2 regions of the Streptomyces sp. NPDC048507 genome follow, and region 2 is predicted to be linked to the other one. Evidence: riboswitches for the same ligand, from Rfam matches in the RefSeq annotation. Region 2 holds a riboswitch; the other holds the start of a gene.
What was found. Region 2 has a riboswitch for glycine ahead of gcvT (glycine cleavage system aminomethyltransferase GcvT). Riboswitches for the same ligand answer to the same signal wherever they lie in the genome.
Positions count from the first base shown of each region.

Region 1 (3,399 bases), on a different contig from region 2:
TGGTGCAGGAGCCCAGCGGGATCATGCCGCGGTCCAGCGCGTAGTCCTTGTCCGAGAGCTTGCGCAGGTAGCGCAGCATCGCGGTCTCGGAGCGGTGCTGGTGGAAGACCGGGTGGGTCAGGTACGCGTCCGAGCGCAGCAGCTCCTCGGGCAGCGTGTCCGGGGTGGCCCCGTCCAGGGCCTCGATGTCGGCGCTGACGCCGAAGGCGGCCCAGACGGCGTCGAGGTCGGCGCGCAGGGTGGTCTCGTCACAGGCGACCGAGACGTGGTCGGCGTCGGCCCGGAAGAGGTTGACCCCGCCCTCGCGGGCCGCGGCGACGACCTCGGCGGCCTTGCCCGGCACCCGGGCGGTGACCGTGTCGAAGAAGGAGCCGTGCACCAGCTCGACCCCGCCGGCCGCGAGGCCGGCGGCGAGCAGGGTGGCGTAGCGGTGGGTGCGGCGGGCGATCGTGCGCAGGCCGTCCGGACCGTGGTAGACGGCGTACATCCCGGCCATGACGGCGAGCAGCACCTGGGCGGTACAGATGTTGCTGGTGGCCTTCTCGCGGCGGATGTGCTGCTCGCGGGTCTGCAGGGCCAGGCGGTAGGCCTTGTTCCCGTCCGCGTCGACGGAGACGCCGACGAGGCGGCCGGGCAGCGAGCGGGCGTGCTTCTGCTGGACGGCCATGTAACCGGCGTGCGGCCCGCCGAAGCCCATCGGGACGCCGAAGCGCTGGGTGGTGCCGACCGCGATGTCGGCGCCGAGCTCGCCCGGGGAGGTCAGCAGGGTCAGGGCGAGCAGGTCGGCCGAGACGGTGACGACGGCACCGAGCTCGTGGGCCTGGTCGATGACCGGCTTGATCGCGCGCACGGCGCCGGAGGCACCGGGGTACTGGAGGAGCACGCCGAAGACGCCGCGCTCGGCGATCCCGTCCGGGATGCCCCCGGACAGGTCGGCGACGACGACCTCGATCCCGATGGGCTCGGCACGGGTCTCGATCACGGCGATGGTCTGCGGCAGCGCGTCGGCGTCGATCAGGAAGACACCGCCCTTGACCTTGCCCACGCGCCGGGCCAGGGACATGGCCTCGGCGGCGGCGGTGCCCTCGTCGAGCAGGGAGGCGCCGGAGGTCGGCAGCCCGGTCAGCTCGGCGACGACGGTCTGGAAGTTCAGCAGCGCCTCCAGGCGGCCCTGCGAGATCTCCGGCTGGTACGGGGTGTACGCCGTGTACCAGGCCGGGTTCTCCATGACGTTGCGCAGGATCACCGGGGGCGTGAAGGTGCCGTAGTAGCCGAGGCCGATCATCGACGACAGCACCTGGTTGCGGTCCGCGAGCGAGCGCAGCTCGGCCAGCACCTCGGCCTCCGTGCGCGCGTCGGGCAGGTCCAGCGCGTCGGCGGTCTTGATCACATCCGGCACCGCGGCCGCGGTGAGCTCGTCCAGGGAGCCGTAGCCCACGTGGGCGAGCATCTTGGCCTGCGCCTCGGCGTCCGGGCCGATGTGGCGCTGCTCGAAGGGGATGCCTCGCTCCAGCTGGGAGAGCGGAATGCGGTTGGCGGTCATGACGGAGGCCTCCTGGTCGTATGACCTGCGAGGGGCACCACGGCGCGGGCACCCGGACGGCCTCCCCCTCTGTCATCTCAACCTGAGAGCTTCACCGGGCCGCACGGGGATCGCCCCTGCGGTCCGGCTTTCACCGTCGGTGAGGAGAGGGACCGGTACTGCGTGCCCGGTTCCCGCCCCTGCTTTCCAGAGTGGCCTCACCACGTGCGGTACGTATGCCTGAGAGATTCCGGGGAGGATTTGCTCCTTCGGCGCCTCCGTCACGCTCACTCGGAGGACTCTCCCGCACAGGGTCGACAGCCATCACCCAGCCTACCAGCGAGGATCTCGCGACTCCCTCGAGTGGCCCCCTCTCCCAATATGCACTTCTGTAGTGATTACGGATGAGTTGTACCACTGCGACCGTACGGAGGGACCGTGCAGACCGACATCGATCCGCGCAGCCTGATCGGCCGCAAGGCGTTCGACCGCAACGGGGCCAAGATCGGCACCGTGGACGAGGTCTACCTCGACGACGCCACGGGCGTACCGGAATGGGCCGCCGTCCGCACGGGCCTCTTCGGCCGGGACGCCTTCGTCCCGCTGGAGCCCAGCGAGGTGGTGGGCGACACCCTGCGGGTGCCCTTCGAACGCTCCCTGATCAAGGACGCCCCCGACTTCGGGGTCGGCCGCCACCTCTCCCCCGAACAGGAGCTGCAGCTCTACCACCACTACGGCCTGGACGTGACCCTGCCGGGCAGCTTCCACCACCCCCCGCCCGAGAGCCGGTCCTAGGACTCCGCGCCGTCCCCGTCCGCGGGCCGCCACCCCACCAGGGGAAGCGGATCGGAAGCCTCCAGTTCGAGGTCGTCCAGCCGGAAGGTGCGCACGCGCCCGGGCGGCGATCCCGGCCGCTCGAACCGTACGGTGACCCGCCCCACCCCGCTGCCCTGCACCCAGCCGGGCCCGTACACCGCGTGCCGTACGTCGCTCCCCGCGGCCCAGTGCCGTACGGGAGCGGCCTGCGGCTCCGGCTCCCCCGGCGCCGCGGGCGCCGCCCCGGAACCGGCACCCTCATCACCCCCGACGACATCCGCCTCACCGGCCCCGGCCGCCCCGTCCGGCGCAACGCCCTCCGCCTCCGGCTCCGCGTCCTCCCCCTCACCCCCGGCCTCGCCGAGCGCGTCGGCTCCGGCGCCGAGCGCCTGGGCGAACAGGTCCTCCTGCGTGTAGTCCGCGAGCCCCGTCACACCGACCCCCAGCAGCCGCACGCCGCCGGTGGTGTCCACGCCCTCCAGCAGCCGCGCCGCGGCCTCCCGGACCACCGAGGCGTCATCCGTGGGCCCGCGCAGGGTCTCGGAGCGGGTCAGCGTGGAGAAGTCGTACCGCCGCACCTTCAGGACGATGGTCCGCCCCGAGTGCCCGGAGGCGCGCAGCCGCCCCACGCAGCGGTCGGCGAGCCGCTGCACCTCGGAGCGGATCCGCACCCGGTCGTGCAGGTCCACGTCGAAGGTGTCCTCCACGGACACCGATTTCGCGTCCCGCTCCGCGACCACCGGCCGGTCGTCCAGCCCGAGCGCCATCCGGTACAGCCCGACCCCGTGGGCCCGCCCCACCATCCGGACCAGCTCGTCCTCCCCCGCCCGCGCCAACTCCCCGACGGTGGTGATCCCCGCCCGCCTCAGGTGCTCCCCGGTGGCCGGCCCCACCCCGGGCAGCGTCCGCACCGACATGGGCGCGAGCAGCTCCCGCTCGGTCCCCGGTTCGATCAGCAGCAGCCCGTCCGGCTTGGCCTCCTCCGAGGCGACCTTGGCCAGCATCTTCGAGCCGGCCAGCCCCACCGATCCGCTGAGCCCCGTCGCGGCCGTGATGTCGGC
Region 1 covers NZ_JBICWZ010000009.1:265,105-268,503, forward strand. Annotated here, with positions in the region: gene gcvP (aminomethyl-transferring glycine dehydrogenase) at 1-1,543, opposite strand, end outside; glycine riboswitch at 1,741-1,839, opposite strand; gene ACGFXC_RS25275 (PRC-barrel domain-containing protein) at 1,961-2,317, shown strand; gene ACGFXC_RS25280 (DNA polymerase IV) at 2,314-3,399, opposite strand, start outside.
Region 1: another riboswitch for glycine. It lies ahead of gcvP (aminomethyl-transferring glycine dehydrogenase); the one in region 2 lies ahead of gcvT (glycine cleavage system aminomethyltransferase GcvT).

Region 2 (3,399 bases):
AGGATCCCCTGGGGTCTCAGTTGTCGGAGTGGGTGAGCGCGGCGTACTCGTCGGCGGAGAGCACGTCCTTCGGCTCCTCCGAGAGGCGCACCTTGAACAGCCAGCCACCCTCGAAGGGAGCGGAGTTCACCAGCGACGGGTCGTCCACGACGTCCTGGTTGGCCTCGACGACCTCGCCGGAGACGGGGGAGTACAGGTCGCTGACCGACTTGGTCGACTCCAGCTCGCCACAGGTCTCGCCCTCGGTGACGTTGTCGCCGACCGCGGGGAGCTGGGCGTAGACGACGTCACCGAGCGCGTTGGCCGCGAACTCCGTGATGCCGACCGTCGCGACGCCGTCGACGGCGTCCGACAGCCACTCGTGCTCCTTGGTGTAACGCAGCTGCTGGGGGTTGCTCATGACCTGATTCTCCTGGATGCGGGGGAGTGGATGTGAACAGTGGTCTCGCGTACCGGGACGGGCGCACGGGGCGCCGGAACCGCCGTGCGGCCGGCCGGCCCCACGGCGGCGGTGACTACTTCTGCCGCTTGTAGAACGGCAGCGCCACGACCTCGTACGCCTCATGCCTACCGCGAATGTCCACGCCGACGCCGGAGGTGCCGGGCGCGGCGTGCGCCGCGTCGACGTACGCCATGGCGATCGGCTTGCCCAGGGTCGGGGACGGGGCGCCGGAGGTGACCTCGCCGATCACCCGGCCCCCGGCGACGACGGGGAACCCGGCGCGCGGGACGCGGCGGCCCTCGGCGATCAGGCCGACCAGCTTGCGCGGCGGGTTCGTCCCGGCGCGCTCGGCGGCGGCCTCCAGCGCGGCGCGGCCGACGAAGTCCCCCTCCTTCTCGAACTTCACGACCCGGCCCAGGCCCGCGTCGAAGGGGGTGAGCGCGGTGGTCAGCTCGTGCCCGTACAGCGGCATGCCCGCCTCCAGGCGCAGCGTGTCGCGGCAGGACAGGCCGGCGGGCACCAGGCCGGCACCCTCGCCCGCCTTCGTCAGCGCCTGCCACAGCTCCACGGCGTGCTCCGGGGAGACGAACAGCTCGAAGCCGTCCTCACCGGTGTAGCCGGTGCGCGCGATCAGCGCGGGCACGCCCGCGACGGTGCCCGGGAGGCCCGCGTAGTACTTCAGGCCGTCCAGGTCGGCGTCGGTCAGCGACTTCAGGATGCCGGGGGACTCGGGACCCTGCACGGCGATCAGCGCGTAGGCGTCGCGGTCGTCGCGCACCTCGGCGTCGAAGCCGGCGGCCCGCTCGGTGATCGCGTCCAGCACGACCTGGGCGTTGGAGGCGTTGGCGACGACCATGTACTCGGTCTCGCCCAGGCGGTAGACGATCAGGTCGTCCAGGATCCCGCCGTCCTCGCGGCAGATGTGCGTGTAGCGGGCGCGGCCGACGCCGACGGTGGAGATGTTGCCGACCAGCGCGTAGTCCAGCACCTTGACGGCCTCGGGGCCGGTCAGCGTGATCTCGCCCATGTGGGACAGGTCGAAGAGGCCGGCCTTGGTGCGCACGGCGTTGTGCTCGTCGCGCTCACTGGCGTAGCGCAGCGGCATGTCCCAGCCCGCGAAGTCGGTCATGGTCGCACCGAGCTGGCGGTGCAGCGCGTCGAGCGCGGTCAGGCGGGGGGCAGTGCTCATGGGTGTGGCTCCCGGGTCCCAGGGCATGACATGACGAGGACGATCCTCCCCATCTGTCATCGGAACCTGAGAGGTTCGCCGAGAGTTCCCCGTGTGAAGGACGGGACGCCCTGGCTTGCACCTTGGGTGGAGCGCACGGCGGCCGTCGGGGACGGACGCGCGCGGCTCGCTTTTCAGATCTGCCTCATCCACGCGGTACGGGGCCTGAGAGATTCAAGGGAGGTACTTGCTCCTTCGGCGCCCGGGCACGGCCTCGCGGCGTGCCGGGACTCTCCCGCGCGGATTCAAGCGGCCGGTATGCAGTTGGTGTCCAGATGGCGCACATCATTGCACGGGCCGCTCGGGAACGGGCAGTGGGGCCCTGCAGAACGGACGGACCGGAACCGGGACCCCGGGATTACCGTCTCTTTACACTCAGTGGGCATCGGGGTCCCTGCGGCCCGGCATCGGGGGGAGACGATCACTGTGCGGAGATTCGCGGCGCTGACGACGACGGGGCCCCAGCGGTGCGCCGAGGGGGTCCCGGCCCGGCGCGGCCCCCGGGAGCGGACCGCCGGCCCGGTGCGCGACCTGCGCGGCGCCGCCGTCCGAGGGCCGCGGCGGCTCGGCTTCCGGGACGGGGACATCGTGGTGGTCTCCGGGCTGCCCGGCGGCGGCAAGAGCACCCTGATCAAGCGCGCGGCCGAGGACGGCATCGACTCCCAGGACGCCCGCGAACGCTGGGAGCGACGGATGCCGGGGGCCCTGCCGTACGCCGTGTACCGGCCGCTGGTGCGCGCCGCCCACTACTGGGGGCTCTGGCGGCGGCTGCGCTCCGGGGCCTCGGTGGTGGTCCACGACTGCGGCACCCAGGTGTGGGTGCGCGCCCTGCTCGCCGCCGCCGCCCGCAGGCGGGGCCGCTCGCTGCACCTGCTGCTGCTGGACACCACCGCCGAGGAGGCCAGGTCGGGGCAGGCCGCGCGGGGCCGGCGGGTCTCCGCGTACGCCTTCGCCCGGCACCGGGGCGCCGTGGGCCGGCTGCTCCGCGAGGCCGAGGCGGGCCGCCTCCCGGCCGGCTGCGCCTCCGCCGTCCTCCTCGACCGCCGCTCGGCGGCCGCCGTGACCCGGATCGCCTTCCACCGCTGACCGGCGGGCCCGCGGCGGGCGGTAGCCTCGGGGCGACATCGGGGCGGAGCCTTACGGAGGGCGTACATGCAGGGCAGCGGCTGGCCGGCGAACGAATTGGAACAGGTCCTCGGGGCGGCCCTGGGCGCCGCGGACGCCGGTCCGCGCATCCTGGAGGCGCTCGGCCGCAGCCAGGTGTGGGTCCCGCTGCCCCACGGCGGCAGCCCCGGGCACGCCGCCCTCGACCTGCCCACGATGCAGATCGGCGGGGAGGCGTACGTCCCCGTGTACAGCTCGGAGGCCCAGTTCCGCTTCTGCGCCGGGCCCGCCATGGACTTCGCCGTCGCCCCCGCCGTCGAGTTCGCCCGCGGGCTGCCCCCGCAGCTGGGCATCGCCGTGAACCCCGAGGGCGCCGTCGGCGTACCGCTGCCCCCGGCCGCCGTCGCGGAGCTGTGCCGCACCGGGCGGACCGCGCTCGACGGACCCGCCGGCGGCGGCCGCGTCCGGCTGTTCGAGCCCGACTGGCAGGAGGATCCGGTCGACTTCCTCGCCGCCGCCGCCGAGGAGTTCCGCGCCACGGGCGTGGTCGCCGCCGCGCACCGCTGCCTCGCCAGCATCGAGGCCGGGCCGCCCCAGCTCTTCGTCGGTGTCCGCCTGGTGGGAT
Region 2 covers NZ_JBICWZ010000005.1:251,234-254,632, reverse strand. Annotated here, with positions in the region: gene gcvH (glycine cleavage system protein GcvH) at 17-400, opposite strand; gene gcvT (glycine cleavage system aminomethyltransferase GcvT) at 516-1,631, opposite strand; glycine riboswitch at 1,815-1,918, opposite strand; gene ACGFXC_RS17135 (AAA family ATPase) at 2,097-2,756, shown strand; gene ACGFXC_RS17130 (enhanced serine sensitivity protein SseB) at 2,823-3,399, shown strand, end outside.